4 regions of the Comamonas sp. 7D-2 genome follow, and region 3 is predicted to be linked to each of the others. Evidence: predicted binding sites of a transcription regulator. Region 3 holds the regulator's gene; each other region holds the start of a gene.
What was found. The regulator FNR, encoded in region 3, switches genes on or off when oxygen is low (the NO sensors DNR and NnrR bind a similar motif). The targets are predictions, from matches to a motif close to TTGATNNNNATCAA.
Positions count from the first base shown of each region.

Region 1: adhP (alcohol dehydrogenase AdhP) is a predicted target of FNR. The motif match lies at 1,052-1,065, and genes of this name have one in related genera.
Region 2: MPZ60_RS01435 (hemerythrin domain-containing protein) is a predicted target of FNR. The motif match lies at 1,380-1,393, and genes of this name have one in related genera.
Region 4: MPZ60_RS23105 (DASS family sodium-coupled anion symporter) is a predicted target of FNR. The motif match lies at 1,271-1,284, and genes of this name have one in related genera.

Region 1 is NZ_CP094238.1:4,853,741-4,855,939, reverse strand. It holds gene adhP (alcohol dehydrogenase AdhP) at 1-870, opposite strand, end outside; gene MPZ60_RS22310 (multifunctional CCA addition/repair protein) at 1,108-2,199, opposite strand, start outside.
Region 2 is NZ_CP094238.1:325,765-327,963, reverse strand. It holds gene MPZ60_RS01440 (MarC family protein) at 90-737, shown strand; gene MPZ60_RS01435 (hemerythrin domain-containing protein) at 831-1,319, opposite strand; gene MPZ60_RS01430 (ABC-type transport auxiliary lipoprotein family protein) at 1,492-2,175, opposite strand.
Region 3 is NZ_CP094238.1:2,173,588-2,175,786, forward strand. It holds gene MPZ60_RS10050 (hypothetical protein) at 191-454, shown strand; gene fnr (fumarate/nitrate reduction transcriptional regulator Fnr) at 518-1,240, opposite strand; gene hemN (oxygen-independent coproporphyrinogen III oxidase) at 1,509-2,199, shown strand, end outside.
Region 4 is NZ_CP094238.1:5,035,736-5,037,934, forward strand. It holds gene MPZ60_RS23105 (DASS family sodium-coupled anion symporter) at 1-1,111, opposite strand, end outside; gene MPZ60_RS23110 (hypothetical protein) at 1,380-1,706, shown strand; tRNA gene MPZ60_RS23115 (tRNA-Met) at 1,779-1,855, opposite strand; gene rplQ (50S ribosomal protein L17) at 1,896-2,199, opposite strand, start outside.

The DNA of each region.
Region 1 (2,199 bases), 2.7 Mb from region 3:
GGAGCCGCGCACCGTGATGCCCTTGAGCACCATGGAGAAAATCGGCAGCGGAAAATCGCCAGGTGGCAGGCCGTTGAGCGAAATCGTGCCGCCGCGACGCACCATGCCCAGAGCCTGCTCGAAAGCCTTGGGCGACACGGCCGTGACCAGCACGCCATGGGCGCCCTCGATCTCTCTTTGCAGATAGGCCGCCGGGTCGGTGTTCATGGCGTTGACGGTGACGGTGGCGCCCAGCTGGCGTGCCAGTGCGAGCTTGCTGTCGTCGATGTCGACCGCCGCGACATTGAAGCCCATGGCCTTGGCATATTGCACGGCCATATGGCCCAGGCCGCCGATGCCGGAAATCACCACCCAGTCGCCGGGCTTGGCATCGGTGACTTTCAGGCCCTTGTACACCGTGACCCCGGCGCAGAGCACGGGAGCGACGTCGATAAAGCTCACGTTGGACGGCAGATGGCCCACATAGTTGGGGTCGGCCAGTGCGTAATCGGCAAAGCCGCCGTTGACCGAATAGCCGGTATTGGTCTGAGATTCGCACAAGGTTTCCCAGCCGCCTATGCAGTGGCGGCAGAAGCCGCAGGCGCTGTGCAGCCAGGGCACGCCCACGCGATCACCTTCCTTGACATGCTTGACGTTCTTGCCCACCGCTGCCACATGGCCCACGCCCTCATGGCCGGGAATGAAGGGCGGATGAGGCTTGACGGGCCAGTCGCCTTCGGCCGCATGCAGATCGGTGTGGCAGACGCCGGAGGCGGCAATCTTGACCAGGATCTGATCGTCTGCCGGTCGGGGTACCGGCATTTCTTCGATCGTGAGCGGCTTCCCGAAGGAACGCACCACGGCGGCTTTCATGGTCTGGGGTAAGGACATCAGAGCACCTCCTTGAAGCAAGAGGGCAAGGCCGCGGCCTGTGGGCCGGACACTTGCCCGTCAAAGAACCATACCGGTATGGAATGGGTGTTGCAGCGGGCTTCGTGACCCGCCGCATGGCCCGGGCGGAGCGAACCGCCGCAGCCGTCTCGTACTGTGCAATGGCTGCAGCATAGCTTCTTTGACTTAACTCAAGCCGCGCCCATCCCTGCCTTCTGGGCCTTGGCGCGCGGACGGCTAGGCACCGTCTTCCAGATAGGCGGCAATCGCCTGCTCGCGCGCCTTGCTCACTGCGTCACCGATGGCCTTGCCCTTGAGGCCGCGCTGCGCTGCGGTCTGGGCGACCGGGCCGGTTTCCACGGCAAGCGCCGCTTTCAGGGCATTGCCCAGGCGCTGGCGCTGCGGATAGGCCGCATCTTCAAAGCCCAGACGTCCGCGCGCGTCGCATTCGCAGGCCTGCAGGGCTTCCTCGAAGCGCTGGGGCTTGCGTATGGCATCGCAGCGCTCGAGCAGGCGCAGCAGGGCGGCGGCATTGAGTTCGTGGCTGCGGTGGATGTTGCCATGCTCGCGCGCCACGACCTCGGCCAGCTCCTTGCAGTCGTTGGGCACGCGCCAGCGCTCGCAGACCAGCAGCAGCAGGCGGGCACTGCGCTGCTCATGGCCGATATGGCGGGGCAGCACATCGGCTGGAGTGGTGCCTTTGCCGAAGTCATGGCACAGGCAGGCAAAGCGCACGGACAGCGGTGCCTGCAAGCGGGCCGACATGTCCAGCACCATCATGGCATGCACGCCGCAATCGATCTCGGGGTGGTATTCGGCGCGCTGGGGCACGCCCCAGAGCTTGTCGAGTTCGGGCAGCAGCCGGACCAGCGCTCCGCATTCGCGCAGGATCTCGAACATGCGCGAGGGCCGGGCCTCCATCAGGCCGCGGCTGATTTCCTGCCACACGCGCTCGGGCACCAGGGCATCGACCTCTCCGGCCGCCACCATCTCGCGCATGAGTTCCATGGTCTCGGGCGCGACGGAAAAATCGGTGAAGCGCGCCGCAAAGCGGGCCAGACGCAGAATGCGTACCGGGTCTTCGCGGAAGGCATCGGTCACATGGCGCAGCACGCGATCCTTGAGATCCTGCTGGCCGTGGTAGGGGTCCACCAGGTCTTCGAGGTTGCCGTTGCCTGTCCAGTCTGCGGGAGCAGCGATGGAGTTGATGGTGAGATCGCGCCGCGCCAGGTCTTCTTCCAGCGTCACATCGGCGGCGGTGTGGACCACAAAGCCGCGATAGCCCATGCCGTTCTTGCGCTCGGTGCGTGCCAGCGCATATTCCTCATG
Region 2 (2,199 bases), 1.8 Mb from region 3:
TTTTTCACAGGAGTGTTGATGCAAGCTATCTCAGCCCCACAAAAGGCCGACAGTCGCAAGAAGCCCCCCATGCCAGGAGGCGAGCTGTAATGGATATCAAGCCGTTGATCACCCTGGTCGCCATCATCAACCCGCTGGCCATCGTCCCGTTCTTCATCCACTACACGGCCGGCTTCGACGCCGAGCAGCGCTGGCAGACGATTCGCACCGCCGCCTTTGCCGCCTTCTGCGTGATTGCGGTCTGCGCCCTGCTGGGGCTGCAGATTCTGCAGTTCTTCAATATCTCGCTGCAAAGCTTTCAGGTCGGCGGCGGTCTGCTGCTGCTGATCAGCGCGATGAACATGCTCAACGCCCGTCCCGCCGAAGACCGCCCCAACAATGCCACGCTGGCAGCCGGCGTCGAAAAGGCCGCCGAGGGCAACAGCATTGCCGTCGTGCCGCTGACCATTCCGCTGCTGACCGGGCCTGCCGCCATGTCCACCGTGGTGATCTATGCCGATCAGGCGCGCACCATCTGGCAGCATGTGGCGCTGGTCGGTTACGGCGTGGTGGTGGCCGCAGCCATCATGGTGTGCTTTTCATTGGCCCACCCGATTGCCCGCGTACTGGGCAAGACCGGCATCAATGTGATGACCCGGCTCATGGGACTGATTCTGGCCGCGCTGGCCATCGAGGTGATGGCCGGCGGACTGATCAAGATCTTCCCCATCCTGGCCTCCCCGGCAATATACCCTTGACCCCCTGAGCGGCTGCGCCGCTTCCCCCAAGGGGGACGGCGCGGCGGCGCTTGCTCGCTGTCTCTCTCCTTAGCGCGTGCCAGTTTCAGGCAGTTACCACTCCATTTTTTCAGTTTCACCACAGGCACCACCACAGCCGGTGATCGGCTCTGCAGGCAAAGCCTCGGGCACCAGCACCGCGCCGGTCACCGGGTCAAAGCCCGCGCGGCGCATATGCAGGGCCAGGGCGGCATCCATGTTCTGCGCATGGTGGCTGAACCACGGACCCAGCTCGGCCGCCATATGGCGGATCGTGGCCAGATCGCCCTGCCCGCCCTTGACCGCCCCCTCGCGCAGCACGGCCAGCACCACCTTGTGCTGCTGGCTGTGGCAGTTGCCCGTGGCAAAGCCCGTGGTCTGCATCCAGCGGTCTTCCTGATCGAAGTGCTGCTGGGTATGGGCAATCAGCTCGTCCCAGAGCGCGCACAGCTGCTCGTCGCCCGCAGCTTCCACCTGGGCCAGCAGGGTGACGAACTCTTCATGCACCGCGTCCATGACGGGAAAATCCAGGATGAGAGCGGCATTCCATTCGAGGCTGGCCATGGCAGTTCCTTGTGCGAGGTTGAGGAACTGGCAGCTTAAGAACAAGGCCCGGCCCGGCCATTGACCCACATCAGCAAAGCAGCTGCCCGCGAGTAAGCAGGACTTGCCCGGAATCAACAAAGCCCTGCATGGCAGGGCTTTGGGAGCGGAAATGCCTGGGACTGGTCAGGCCCTAGCGCCCGTAACCCTGCAACCAGCGGCTGAGCTGGACAGCCGCCTCATCCACCGCGCGTGCCATGGCCTGGGCACCGCCGGCTGCGTCGGCCGAGGCAGCCGGAACCTCGACCGTGAACACCTTCTGGCCCAGCAACTGGTTGCCTGCACTCTCGCCGACACCGATCAGGCTGGCGCTCAGGCGCAGCAGCGCACGGCTGTTGCTGGCGTTGTCGAAGACCTGGTTGAACTCGTCCACCGTCACGCGCAGCTGCGCAATCGAGCGCTTGTCGGCCAACAGGGGGCGGACATTGTCCTTGCCCGAAAGCACGGGGCGCTCCAGCCCCAGACGCATGCGCAGGCGCTGCTCCACCATCTGGGCGGGAGGCAGGCTCCAGCGCGCGTTCTGGTAGGCACGCAGTTGCTGGCTGTCGCTGTAGTTCAGACGGTAGAACATGGCCGTCAGGCCCTCGGGCAGGCCCGGAGCCTGGACTTCGGCCAGCACCAGAGGCACCGGCGCCACCAAAGGGGCGGCTGCGTTGGCGGCCGGCGCGGCCAGGTCGGCCACGCCCAGGTCATAGCGCACCGGCTGCGTGGGCGCCGTGGGCAGGCCCGAGCAGGCGGCGAGCGCCAGTACCAGGGAAGAAGCGCCCAGCAATCGCCATGCTCCGCGGCCGGTGAATGAAGTCTTTGTGTCTGCCATATTGATTCCTTTGGGACTTAGGCC
Region 3 (2,199 bases):
GCGTGTTGCGCATGTTCTGTCTAACGTTGATGTAGAAGTAAATGGTTTTTTGATATCCAGATGGCGCAGGATGCTCCTGAAAAGAGAGTAGTTCAGGGTTTCCCGCCACGGTGCATGCCCGCAGTCCTGCATGAACGGTCACCACTGTTGTGCAAAATATGACCAAGCCCACAGCCCAAGGAGAATCAGGATGGATGCTCGACGCTGGATGTGGATTGTCTGGCCGGCCTTTCTGGCGGCAGCAATCATGGAGATGGTGGTTTTCGCCTTTGTGGACCCGCTGGATGTGCACTGGCTGGGCTCCCCCCTGGACTGGTCGCGCCAGGCCATCTATACGGTCGCTTTTTTTGCCTTCTGGGTCGTGACCCTGATCGGAGGTGCGATGACGGTGATGCTGGGTCGCTCCGTCAGCGATCTCAATGGCGGCATCGTTTCCGAGCCTCTGCCCGATTAATTCGCACAGACAAAAAAGCCCGCTGTCCGCGGGCTTTGTCTTGAGAGTGTCTGTCGACTCGGTTCAGTTCTGGCATTGCTGGCTGTTGACGATGCGTTTGAGCGCCTCGGTATCCAGGATGCGCAGGTGGCGCTGCTTGACTTCCACAATACCTTCCTCTGCAAATTTGGAGAAAGTGCGGCTCACGGTCTCGAGCTTGAGGCCCAGGTAACTGCCGATTTCTTCGCGCGTCATGCGCAGCACCAGTTCCGACTTGGAAAAGCCGCGTGCCGACAGGCGCTGGACCAGGTTCAACACAAAGGCCGCCAGGCGCTCTTCGGCACGCATGCTGCCCAGCAGCAGCATCACGCCATGCTCGCGCACGATTTCGCGGCTCATGACCTTGTGCACATGGTTCTGCAGGGCAGTGACCTCGCGCGAGAGCTGCTCCAGTTTGTCAAACGGCATGACGCAGACCTCGGCGTCTTCCAGGGCCACGGCATCACAAGTGTGGTGGTCGTTGACGATGCCGTCCAGACCAATGATTTCGCCAGCCATCTGAAAGCCTGTGACCTGATCGCGCCCGTCTTCGGTGGCCACGCTGGTCTTGAAGAAGCCGGTTCGAATGGCATACAGCGAGGTGAACTCTTCGCCATTGCGAAACAGCAGCCCACCGCGCTTGACCTTGCGGCGCGTGGCCACAATCTCGTCAATGCGCTCCATTTGTTCATCGTCCAGGCCCATGGGCATGCACAGTTCACGCAGATTGCAGTTGGAGCAGGATGCTTTGATGGTCTGAAGATTCATGGGCTTTTAGCAACGGCGCAGACAGACACAGAGTGGAGAGTCGCGCTGGTCATTGACCTCGTGGTTGAAGATGAGATGGATCAAATTGTCGCAGCACTTGCCTTGAGGTCTCTTGATTTTCATCAAGGACAGGGTGATTGCCTTGGGGCACATTGCCTGTATTCGTTCAAAAACATGCGCTTTTGCCTATTTTGGGCATGATTTTCAGGATCTGATTTCCATTGAAATCTGCTCTATACAGAGTGTGGGCGCACCCTAACTCCCAGTTATGACCGCAGTCACGCCTGAGTTGCTGAGCCGCTTTGATATCCCCGGCCCACGCTACACATCGTTCCCAACAGCCGACCGTTTTGTTGAGGCTTTTGGTGCAGACGACTACATACTGGCACTCAAGCAGCGCAAGACGCATTCTGGCTCGCGCGCTTTGCCCCTGTCCGTTTATGTGCATGTGCCGTTCTGTGAGTCGCTTTGCTATTACTGCGCCTGCAACAAGATCGTGACCAAGCATCATGAGAAGGCTGCCGAGTATCTGGACTACCTGAGCCGCGAGCTGGCCATGCATACCGAGCATTGCGGCAAAGGTCAACTCGTAAGCCAGCTGCATCTGGGCGGAGGCACACCGACCTTTTTCAGCGATGCCGAGTTGCAGCAGCTGATGGTTTTGATGCGTGAACATTTCAAGCTGGATCCCGCGGGCGAGTACTCCATCGAGGTCGATCCGCGCACCGTCAGCAACGAGCGGCTGAGAGCTCTCAAGGACATGGGGTTCAATCGCCTGAGCTTTGGCGTGCAGGACTTTGATCCCGCGGTGCAGAAAGCGGTGCACCGCGAGCAGCCCGCCGAGCAAGTCTTTTCGTTGGTGGCCGAGGCGCGCCGCCTGGGCTTTGTCTCCATCAACGTGGACCTGATCTACGGGCTGCCCAGGCAGACGCCCGAGTCTTTTGCGCGCACGCTGGCAC
Region 4 (2,199 bases), 2.6 Mb from region 3:
CGACCACACCGAGCTTGTTGAGCTGCTCGGCCAGCATGACCAGGGCACCGAACCAGATCAAGGTGTCCCAGGCGCTTTTCTCGGACAGCACATCATCCCAATCGATGGTCCCCGTGATGATCAGGGCGAACAAACCGAGAAAAGCCACCACGGTCGGGTCCAGCGTGAACGCCGGGCCGAACAGCATTTGCGGCACATTCGCCCATAGCAGCAGCATCACGCCGAAGGTGCCGAGCATCACGCGCTCCTTGCCCGACAGCGGGCCCATGCGGGCCATTTCGGCACGCGCATACTCCACGGCATTGGGCGTGGCCTTGAGTTCGGGTGGCGACAGCAGATAGATCGCCAGCGGCATCAACAGCAGACACAGCAGCCCTGGCAGCAGCATGTACAGAGCCCAACTTGTCCAGCTCAGGTGCAGGGACTGACCCGTGGCCTTGGCCACCAAGTCCACGACCAGAGGATTGGGCGCCGTCGCGGTCAGGAACATGGCCGAGGTGATCGGATTGGAATGGTAGTTGACCAGCGCCAGATAGGTCCCGACCTTGCCTTGCGTTCCCTTGGCCGGGTCCGATTCAAAGGCGTTGGCGATGGACTTCATGATCGGGTGCACGATGCCGCCACCGCGTGCCGTGTTGCTGGGTGTGAACGGGGCCAGTACCAGCTCACAGATTGCGAGTCCGTAACCTATGCCTATGGTGCGCTTGCCCATCAGCGCAATGAACAGCAATCCGATGCGGTTGCCGAGCCCCGTCTTCTTGAGACCGCGCGAGATCAGAACCGCCACCACGATCAGCCAGATCAGGGGATTCGCAAAGCTGCTCAGCGCATCCGTGATCGCACCTTTGGACGAACTGGAGGTCACCTGAGACAGCGACACGATGACAATCGCCATCAATGCCATCACGCCTATGGGCATGACCTTGAGGATGATCGCCACGATGGTCGTCAGAAAAATGGCCACCAGTTGCCAGGCCTTGCTGTCCAGTCCCGCAGGCACCGGCATCAGCAGCAGACCGGTCAGCACCAGGGTGGAAATCAGTGCAGGCACGACCCGAAACGGAACGGCCGATTTGAAGTAACGGAACATCGAGACGATCTTCTCGAACATAGAAGTCCTTTTCTTTACCTGCAGCGCATCGAGACACCATACCTCAGCCCAGCAAAAGCCAGGAGTCCCCGACGGACATTGGCGCTCGGGTCGCAGACTGGCATCATGATGCAGTGCCGCATGGCTTCGACTCCAGGCCGACTTTTACGTTACCAAAGTTTGATCAACGGCAAGACTTGCAGAAGCAAAACCGATGGCAAGACCTCGTACATGCCAGTATTCAAGCATTGGGCACATGCCCATGGATTCAGCAGGAGAGACACTCTAAATGCCAGCGAACCGATTCCTGCCCGATGAATGGGAAAGCCGCCTTGAAGAAATAGATCTAGCGATACTGCATCAGGCTGCTATCTGCAAGATCCGGCTGCTCGACCCCGGTGCCGTCGAACGCGTGCTGGCCAACGATGCCGGCATCTGCGGTGCCGAACATGAGACGGCATTCAGGACCTTGCGCGGCCTGCTCTATCTGCACTACACCGAGGTACTGCATATCAGCGAGGTGCTGAGCCCGGAAATCGCCCAGGTGATCGCCAGCCGGGTGCGCGAGCATTTGAGCCGGCGCTCGGGCACAGCGCCGGGAGGGATGACGGGCTGATACCAGCGCTGCCGCCCTTCAATGGAAAATGGACAAAAAAAAGGTCACGACATTGTCGTGACCTTTTCAATTTGGTTGCGCGAGAAGGATTTGAACCTCCGACCTTTGGGTTATGAGCCCAACGAGCTACCAGACTGCTCCATCGCGCGGTATTTCCAAATTATAGCAGGCTTTGCAGCCTGCCCTGGCTTATTCAGCTGCTGCAGCGGCTTCTTCAGCGCGCTCGACCAGCTCCACATAGGCCATGGGAGCGTTGTCGCCCACGCGGAAGCCCATCTTCAGGATACGTGTGTAGCCACCGGGACGCTGAGCGTTGCGGGGACCCAGCACGTTGAACAGCTTGGTCACGCTGTCGCGGTCGCGCAGACGGTCGAAAGCCAGACGGCGGTTAGCCACGGTATCAACCTTGGCCAGAGTGATCATGGGCTCGATGACGCGACGCAGTTCCTTGGCCTTGGGGACCGTGGTCTTGATTGCTTCGTGCTCGATCAGC